3 regions of the Chitinophaga flava genome follow, and region 1 is predicted to be linked to each of the others. Evidence: riboswitches for the same ligand, from Rfam matches in the RefSeq annotation. Region 1 holds a riboswitch; each other region holds the start of a gene.
What was found. A riboswitch is a leader RNA that binds a small molecule or an ion and turns the genes downstream of it on or off. The one in region 1 is predicted to bind cobalamin.

Region 1 (3,212 bases):
CGATCAGTGCTATGGAGCCATCATGGCTTAGTTTGATACTGCAGATTTTCATATGAATTATTTTGAAGTACGTCAGTGTAAAATGAAATAAGCTGATTGTATGTCTGATAAGGTGAAAAGAAGGAATGAAACCTTTGCTGAGCAAGTGTTATGAGGCTTTGGCGGAATACAGGGTCGATAAGGGTTTGTTCCATCATCCTGGATAAGGAATGAGTATCAGCGATCGGAATCAGGCCAGGGTAATCGGCTCCCAGTACCCATTTTAATCCATGTGTCATAGTACTGATCAGCGGTTTGCCGCGGTAAGCCTGTTCCAGCATGGCGATCCCACATCCTTCAAACAGTGAAGAAGAAATAAAAATTTCGGCGCTGTCGCTGATAGACAAAGAATCTTCGAGGGGATGAAAAGCGCCGTGAAAATGAACACGGTCGGCAATGCCCAGCATTCTTGTTTGCTGTAGTAGCCTTTCATGATCATCTCCTTCTCCCCAAATACAAATGGTGGCGGTGGGATACCGTTTCGATAAAAGACTGAAGGCCCCCAGCAGATATTCCAGCCCTTTTTCCGCTGATAACCTGCTGATACAACCAAATGTAGATAGTGGATAACTCCGGTCCGTACGTTTGTACAGATCATTCATCAGGGTATTTGAAACGAGCTGGATGGGCTTGTTGAAATGGTACTCATTTCTGGCGATGATTTCGGTATACGGATTCATCACAATCAGTCCATCCAGGAATTGAATATGCTCCTGCATGTTTTCCGGCAGCCACCAGCAATGATTGCTGAGGTCTGTAGGCTCGAGCCCGCAAACGGGAAACCCATATTCCTTATACCGGATGATGTCGAAGGAAAATGATTCCAGGGGCATCACCTGCATCAGGGAGATTGTAAACCGGGCGGTAATAACATCAATTGTATGGATGTAGTCAATGATGTTATCGGAATGGATCTCGGCAAAGTTGACCTGTCCGGGACCGGAAGCCTTATCCATGACGGTTTTCCAAACAGGATGAATAGCCCGGGTTATAATATGTACATGGATGCCTGCCGACTTTAGCAAACGACAAAAGGCTGACACCATATACTCGCTTCCGCCAAGTTTACTCAGATCAGGGGTGAGCCAAATGATTTCCATTGATGTTTTCATTCGTAATAGGGGTTTCAGCATCCTGGGTTCCGGGGCTTGTTTTGGGGTTTCAGTTTGTTTGATATGGAACAAATCTGCTACAAAAAAGTTCGAAATACCGGCAGGGTCCGGATCGGGCAGGTTATGGAATACAGTTTGTTTTAATCCGGTAATTACTATCTTTGCCCCGTTTTCGTTCTTTTCTTTCCCCAACAAAAAGAGGTTCTGCTTAAGTGCAGATTAATAGGGAATCGTGTGAAAATCACGAACTGTCCCGCAACTGTAAGTAACAATCAGGTTACTGCCAGAAAATGTCCACTGGTCAATGATGACTGGGAAGGACGGCAGTAATGTTACAAGTCAGGAGACCTGCCTTTTTTATGCTGGCAATGCTTTCGTGGGCTGAAGCAACGTCAAGTTTGGAGTTTTTGCATCTGAAGTGTATTCATTTCAGGGGCAGTGTATGCAATGGGCATACCTCCGGTCTTTTTCTGTATAGCAGTATCCGATGGCATGGTAAAGTTTTGAAGAACAATTTTCTGTCTTCATCATCATTATCAATGCAAAACTCTACAATCAACCACTCCCGGACGAGGAGCAACGTTTTTAACTGTCCCACTTCTTATTTACGGACTTTATTCATGTGTACAATGATCGGTCTTTTACAGATGGTTGTTACAGATGATCAACTTCACGCACAATCGCAAACGACTGTCGCCCATACCGGCAGCCTGCGCGGACAAATTACTGCCGAAACCGGTGAACCCCTGCCCGGTATTACAGTACGGCTGAATGAAACTGGCTATGGTACTGTAACAGATGCCGATGGCCGGTTCCTGCTTTCAGCTATACCTGCAGGCAACTACACCCTTGCGGTCAGCGGTGTTGGCTACCATGTGGCTGAGCAACGGGTGACAATAAGCAACCGGAAAACAACGGAGTTATCGTTGCAACTCAGTAGTCGCACCGGGCAACTCTCTGAAATCACTATCACTTCAGCACAAAAGTCTGCTGTCACTAGTGTGAATAAAATTGCTGTCCCCATCAGAGACCTACCACTTACAACAAGTACTATCTCTGCCCGTACGCTGGAACAAAGAGGCACAGATGACCTGGGAGAGGCTATGAAAAATACTACTGGTGTGCGTGCAAACAATACCTATGGCGGTTTTCAGCACTTTACCATTCGTGGGTTTAATAATTTTGTATTGCTGGTAGATGGTGTCAGAGATGAACGTCACAATATTTCCACCAGTGCACCTGCTACTAACCTCGCTAACATCGAGCGCATAGAGGTATTGAAAGGGCCTGCCTCTGTTTTATATGGACATTCAGCATTGGGGGGTATCATTAACCTGGTCCGTAAACGTCCTACCAGCGAACAAAAGGCGGACTTCTCCGCTTCCTACGGTAGTTTTAATACCCGCCGGATGCGGGTGGGCGCCGGTGGTGCACTGAGTAAAAAACTCCTGTACCGGGTAGATGCAGGACTGTCTGCCACCGACGGTTACCGCCAGTCTGGTATGAATACCAACAACGCCTATCTGGCACTGGATTACACGCCCACAGCCCATGATAATTTTTACCTGACCATCGGCGCCAACCACGACAAATACGCTACAGACGCCGGTATTCCAATGCTGGAAGGTGGAAAGTTAGCACCAGGCATGAACGTAGATACCCGCTACAACGATCCGGCTGATTTCCTGAAAAATACACAGTATAATGTTCAGCTGCGTTATACACATCAGTTCAGCAATTCACTCCTGTTGTCCAATCAGCTTTCTTATTCAGATGATAACATCAATTATTTTTCAACAGAAGAACTGACATTCAATAAAACACTGGATTCTCTCAAACGTACTTCCCCACTCTATTTCAACCATCTGACAAAACCGCTGCAAAACCAGCTGGAGTTGACTTACAATACTCAAACCGGAAAAATTGAACACAAAGTACTGGTAGGGTATTCATTCAGTTACCTCGACAGAAAAACCTATAGCGCCAATATCTTCGGTGCAGGGCTGCATGCACAGGTGGCTATACAAAACCCTGTATTGAACCAGGGTAACGTTGACTACT
Region 2 (3,212 bases), 1.9 Mb from region 1:
ATTGGTACTGAGGTCCCAGGGGATTACCATAAATACCCAGGTCATTACCTGCACCATTGACTACAGAGTGATCGAAGCCGAATACAATGTATCCACCGTAACCACCGAGCGATACCAGATTGCTGGTACTGCCTACCACAGCCTGTGCTGCAGCGATAGTGCCGTAAGCCGATTCATTGATAAACTGTCCGGGTGCCGGCATATAGGTATACACCTTGCTGATAAGCGGACTGCTGGCAAGGGTAGCCGGTCTGAGCGTCACATTGCTGACAAGCCCCGTGCGCGGGGTTTCTACGTTGGTTAACAGGTCATTATTGAGCGCGTCTTTACGGCAGGAAGACCAGACAAAGAGCGCAGCCAGAGCCATGGCTGCCCAACAGGGATTTTTCATACGTATATTTTTTAAGTGAAAAAAAGGATAATAACAAATTGAGGGATCTATCAATAGAATACAGGCAATGCCGGGAAATAGTAACCGGTATAACGAACCGTTTCCTTCAGATTGGCCGTCACGGCATCATACATCAGCCAGCGGTTATCATTACTGCCACCAAATTTATCGGTGAGGGCAATCACTACCAGTTCCTTGCGGCGTTCATTATATCTTACTGCAGAACCATAGAAGTACTGGCCAGCAGGAAGTGTCAGGAACGGAGCAGACAATGAAGCAGCGTTACCAGGTTGATAGCGATAAAGCCGGGTGCCACCCACTTCAATTTCACCGATCACCTCCACAGCTTCACGCTCCGCGATATACACCGCATCACCGGAGGCACTGGCTGTCAGTGAACCGGAACGCCAGGCCAGAAATGCCCATGGGTTGGTGGTTTTAAACGGCAGTTTCACCCGGTCTACTGCCAGTGATACCGGATTGATTTTTACGAGAGAGTCCTTACCGGTGACCCATATACTACCGTCTTTAGTACGGGCAAAACCAGCGTCGCCAATACCAAATTTTTTCGCCACGCTGAAGTCAGCTGCTTTGAGCGCTACTACCCCATCATCCTTCGTCATTACAAATACATAATCACCTGCCAGTATCATATCGCCGGCAGGGCCGTTGATACCAGCTACTTTGGCTCCCAGTACAGGGCCTGTCAGGTTAACACGGTACACGCCATCAATTGCACTGAGTAGCCCTCTGCTATCATCCACTCCTACAAAAGCATAGCCTTCATCCTGCGGCAGATGGTCAATACGGCCTGTTTCCTTCATCGTATGAGCGTCGGCTACCACCAGCGGCCCGCCTACTTTTACGGCCATATACATTTTATCCCGGTACACGGTGGCAAACTGCAACGTGGCTGTATTAGGCCCCAGGCTCTTACCGGGGTTTTCCGTTTTGAAAACATTCTTCACTACCTGATTGCTGTCATAGCTATAGTACCAGAGATCACCGTTATCATTGCCGTACTGTCCTTCCTGCAACATGAAAAAGCCGTTTTCGTACTTACCCCATACTTTGACGTTGTAAGCAACAGAATCAATGCTAACCGTATTACGTGCTGTCACCACCACCCGGAACATTCCACTTGCAGACGCTGTAAATTTCAGAATGGAATCCGTACCAGCAGCAGTTCCGTTTATTTTCCAGTCGAACGTAGTGCCGTTAACGTTAGCTACCCGCGCCCGCAGGGTAATCGCCTCTCCCAGATGTAAAGTATCTGAACGACCTTCTTGCTGAAGTCCAACGCCAGGTATTGCTTCCTCTTTTTTACAGGCCGTAAAAAAGGCCACCAACAAGGACAGCAGGGTAAAACACTTTTTAAAATTCATAGTGTACTAATATGTGTTGTTAATATATTTTTTGATGGTAGATAAACACATAACACCGGCACTACAGTACAGGCAAGGGAATTCCGTTTTGTTTTTTTGATGTAAAAAAACAAGCAGGCTACAGTTGATGTGACAACAACAACCGGGAACAAAAAAACAATACAGGTCTATAAACCTGTAACCACACAGCACAGCGGGTGAACCAAATAATAATACGTGAACATAAAGCCGTTAGGCTAAACATTCTGGTGCCTTTCACCCGAAAGCAACAAATGACTGATGGCTACTGGCAGGTCTTCTGGCTTCCCTGCTTTCCCGGTGGCCTTCCCATCTGCATCAGCAGACAGTGGCATGGAGTAAACTCCGGGAAAATATTACCGGCAAAAACGCCGGTGTGCAGGATCACAGCTACGGGGATAGCTCCGGTCTTACACCGGATTCCCTTTTAATGTTTTGCTTAAAACAAAACAACCAATCGCGTAGCGAAGCTACAAAAAAAATCCCAGGACTAAAGTCCTGGGATAAATTTGTTTTGAATGATTTTATTTAAGCGTTTTGTTTTGAATGATTTTGCTGTTGTTTTAGATTATTGTTTTGAATGATGCTTGTTATTATTTTAGATTGAGGTCTTTTACGCCGGCTACTTCTGTAGAGATTTCTCCCAGCCAGCCGCCTTCCGCACGCATGCTGGTGTATACACGGATAAAGTCAACCCCTTTCAGTTGTACTGCATTCCCTTTTTTATCGACGGCCCAGCTGATTTTGATGTTAGCTTTTTCATTATCGTTAGACCAGTTGTCAGCATAACCAAAAGGGAAAGCTGGACTAACAAAATAAGTACCCGCACCAGATTTGTCTACCACATATTCATCTGTCAGCCTGGAGCCGGAGAACGTGATGCTATCTCCTTTCCACTGCGGATAATAAGATTGGGTATGGTACATATTTTTAGACAGGTATCCTGATTTCCCCTGATTATCTTTCCATTTGATATAGGTGGTATCAGTGAGAGCAGGATAATTTTTATTAGGCGTTTTTACTTTGTTCTCATCCGGTTTGTAGTAGGTGATCTGATAGTTACGGATTGTTTTAGGACTGTTGTACTCAGAACCGGCGATCTCATACCACTCATCATCCGGAAGCCCGTTGCCATTGGCATCATAAGCTACCTCGATAATTCCAGGCTCCGCCCAACTCTCAAAAGCATTTCCAAGTACGGTAAAACTGTAGGCACCCGGCACATTCAGGATCGTATGATCAAATCCCATCACCACATAACCGCCAAATCCACCCAGGTGTATGATGCCACCGTTCTTTAGAGCTTCTTCTGCTTTGGCATTCATTTTCTGTTGATCATCTCCGTTTTCCCATGCCGGCAGCGTATGCACAAACTGGCCAGGGGCCGGTTGAAAATCAAATACCCGGGTAACACCATT
Region 3 (3,212 bases), 2.1 Mb from region 1:
GGTACGGGTAGCACGGCCAATGTTTTCATAGCTGCCATCATCTGCGATGAAACGGAACTCTGCATCACTCTGCAACCACCACCATGTAGCGGTCAGCAGCAATTTACTGTTTAACTTGAAATTAGCGCCAAGGTCGGCCCCATAAGAACGGGGAACAGCACTCTCCTGCCCGCTGCGTATAGCCACGTTAGCATAGTTGGAATGAAAGCCCATGCCGGTTTTGGCGAAAAATGCCAGCGAAGGAGATAAATCGTAGTAAATGTTAATCTTCGGACTCAGCCGGTAGGCTACACTGTTGCCATTGTTGGATGGGTCCATACGGTCGTGCAGATTAAACGTAAACACATCGTTGCGCAGGCCCACGTTGAAACTCCATCCACCAGCCAGGCGCAGCGTTTCGCTGAAATAGAGGGAGTAATTGGCCACTGCTACCCGGGAGGAATCCTCATGAGACAGCAGCTCCCTTTCCTTTACATGATCGCGCCCCAGGTTTACCAGGTCTATCCTCGCTCCCAGTCCTATCTCTGACTGCAAGGTTGCTTTTCCCAGGCGACCATCATGGCGCCAGGTATTTTTATATCCGAAGAGGTCACGTTTCTCCCATTGTCTGATTTCATCTCCATTCACCCTATCTTCTTTATAAAAAGTAAAGTTGGACCAGAGGTCAAACAGGTTTCTTACATAATATACCTGTTGGTGCAGGGAAGAGCGCTCACTGAGGCGGGTATCCCAGAGCAGGTTGGCATTGATACGGGTAGTCTTTCCTCCTTCTGAAGGATCTATAGAGCCAAAGCGGCGAAGAGAGCCGTCTTCAAGGGCGCGCAGCGGCACCTGTCCGGAAGCGTTCCAATTACTCGTAAAGCCGGAAGCAATGAGGGAAATGGTATTGTTACTGTTAAGGGCAATGTTGTATCTGCCCAACAGGTTCAATCGGTTAAAATGTTGCGGATTGTCGAAGTAGCTGTCGGTGTACGTATAGTCGGCAGCGATATAAGCGTTCTGGTCTCTGGTGCCTGGCTGCTGTTGTTTATCCAGCAAGCGGAGCATGGTAGCGGCGCGGGCTGTGTTAAACTGGCCATATTCCAGTTTCACGAACTGGTTATCGGGTCTGAACAGGGAAGTATAGACGGCGGCACCTGCATTGGTAAAGTCGCCCTGGGAGGCCTCGTAGGGCCCTTTGTAGTAGGCGGCTCCGCCGATTACCTCCGGGATCAGGAAGTGCATATCGGCATATCCTTGTCCGTGGGCATGATTGGGGAGGTTGACAGGTATACCGTCAACGAATATACCGAAATCGGTGCCATGGTCGTTGTCGATACCACGTACCAGTATTTGTTCGGCTTTTCCGCCGCCGGCATGTTGCGCGATAAAGAGACCAGGCACAGTGCGGAGCAGGTCCTGAGCCGATTTCACCGGTTGCAGCTGCAGGTCAAGTTTGGAAAGCATGTGCGCACTTTTGTCGGTGCTGCCGGTGATGTCGATCGCTTTAAGGTTGAGTATTTTGCGGGAAAGGGTGTCTGTATTGCTTTGCTGTGCCCATACTGGCGATGCCAGGGCAGATAATACAACAGTATAAAAAATTCGCATGAAAAAAGGGTTCGCTTAACGGATAGTTGTTTCTTCTCCAAAAAAGATAGCCTCACTGACCGGTTTGTCGTTCAGGAAATGGCTGATAACGAGGTTGGTGGTATTTTCCGGATACATTTCCTTATACCAGGTCCCCTCGGGATGGATAAAAACAATTGGTCCGTGTTCGCATTGGCCGGTGCATCGTGTGCGGATGGTATGCACTTCCTCATGCAGGTTGTTTTCTGAGATAGCAGCCCTGAGCTGCAGGGTGGTGTCTTCCGCGCCTTTTTTGAGGCAGGAATTGCCGTTGCAGATAAACGCGATGCGTTTAACTTTTTGAAGATCTTTGCCCATGAATTAAGTTAATAAGCCCGTTAACTGTTAAATAAAATTGTGGAGAGCTGTGGGGAGGAATATCAGGGAAAGTGCCTAACATACGGGGAGTATGAAGGAAACTGTCCTGGCTTCTATCCCGGAAGCAGACCGTGAACATGTTTCCTGGCAGGTCTTCTGGCTTGTTCTGTTGTCTGACGCCTTCCCGTTGATACAGTGGCTATATTATCAGCAACTTATAGATGAACTTACAGCAGCGGGTACTGCTCCGGATTTACACCGGATTCCCTTTTAAGTGTACCTCAGAAAAGGCTACACACCTGGCAACGGTGGCGAAGATAGGAAATAATAAAACAGCAGCATAAAAAATATCATCACCAACGTGGTAGCATGATTAATATATGTTACTTTATTGAATTCATGATGAGCGATATCACGGGGCTGTTCGCCGATATAGGGTTTCTCCACTACTCTGCCGTGGTAGGTATTGGGGCCTCCGAAGCGACAGTTGAGGATTCCCGCCAGGGCTGCCTCCGGATAACCGGAATTGGGGCTGGCATGTGATCTACCAAAACGAATGATGTACTGTGCCGCGCGGCGACTGCCAGACACCAGTACCATCAGCAAAGCCGTTATCCTGGCTGGAATAAAATTGGCCACATCATCGAGGCGGGCAGCCACTCTCCCAAAATAATAATAACGATCATTTTTATAACCCACCATCGAATCAAGGGTATTGATCATCTTATATAACATCATACCCGGCAAACCCAGCAGCGCATAATAAAACAACGGAGCAATCACGCCATCACTGAGGTTTTCAGACATAGACTCCATGACAGCCACCCGTATCTGATTGGGTGATAAAGCTGAAGTATCGCGGCCCACGATCCAGGACAGCCGCTTACGGCCGGCCTCCAGGCCTTGCTGGTGCAACGTATCAAACACCTCCCTTCCTTCCAGCAGCAGGCTTTTGTTGGCCAGCGCAAAAAACACAAACACAGTGGTAAAGGCCAGCCAGGCCCAGGGCCATTGTTCCAGCCAGTGCTGCGCCAGATAAAAACCGGCAAACACAGCGGCACAAAGCAACAGCGTCATCAGCGCCCCTTTCCACAGGCGGCCAGCGCCATGGTTAAGCAGCCGCTCCGTATAGCCGATCAGGTGACCAAAAAGCTTCACAGGATGTGGCCAGCTGCGGGGATCTCCCAGCAACAGGTCCAGCAGATAACCTAACAGTAAGGGCAATACGAATTTTATGAAAGCGTCCATTGATGCAGGGCAGTGATGAGTAACTGATTATCTTCCTGGTT

Region 2: linked by a shared signal. The riboswitch ahead of DF182_RS01995 (DUF5074 domain-containing protein) and the one ahead of DF182_RS09885 (TonB-dependent receptor) in region 1 are both predicted to bind cobalamin.
Region 3: linked by a shared signal. The riboswitch ahead of DF182_RS01505 ((2Fe-2S) ferredoxin domain-containing protein) and the one ahead of DF182_RS09885 (TonB-dependent receptor) in region 1 are both predicted to bind cobalamin.

Annotation. Positions count from the first base shown of each region.
Region 1 covers NZ_QFFJ01000001.1:2,479,345-2,482,556, reverse strand. The annotation lists gene DF182_RS09895 (carbamoyltransferase N-terminal domain-containing protein) at 1-52, opposite strand, end outside; gene DF182_RS09890 (glycosyltransferase family 4 protein) at 21-1,151, opposite strand; cobalamin riboswitch at 1,334-1,522, shown strand; gene DF182_RS09885 (TonB-dependent receptor) at 1,781-3,212, shown strand, end outside.
Region 2 covers NZ_QFFJ01000001.1:556,690-559,901, forward strand. The annotation lists gene DF182_RS01990 (PKD domain-containing protein) at 1-391, opposite strand, end outside; gene DF182_RS01995 (DUF5074 domain-containing protein) at 442-1,776, opposite strand; cobalamin riboswitch at 2,048-2,267, opposite strand; gene DF182_RS02000 (PKD domain-containing protein) at 2,388-3,212, opposite strand, start outside.
Region 3 covers NZ_QFFJ01000001.1:398,673-401,884, forward strand. The annotation lists gene DF182_RS01500 (TonB-dependent receptor) at 1-1,587, opposite strand, end outside; gene DF182_RS01505 ((2Fe-2S) ferredoxin domain-containing protein) at 1,603-1,923, opposite strand; cobalamin riboswitch at 2,053-2,241, opposite strand; gene cbiB (adenosylcobinamide-phosphate synthase CbiB) at 2,215-3,171, opposite strand; gene DF182_RS01515 (pyridoxal phosphate-dependent aminotransferase) at 3,156-3,212, opposite strand, start outside.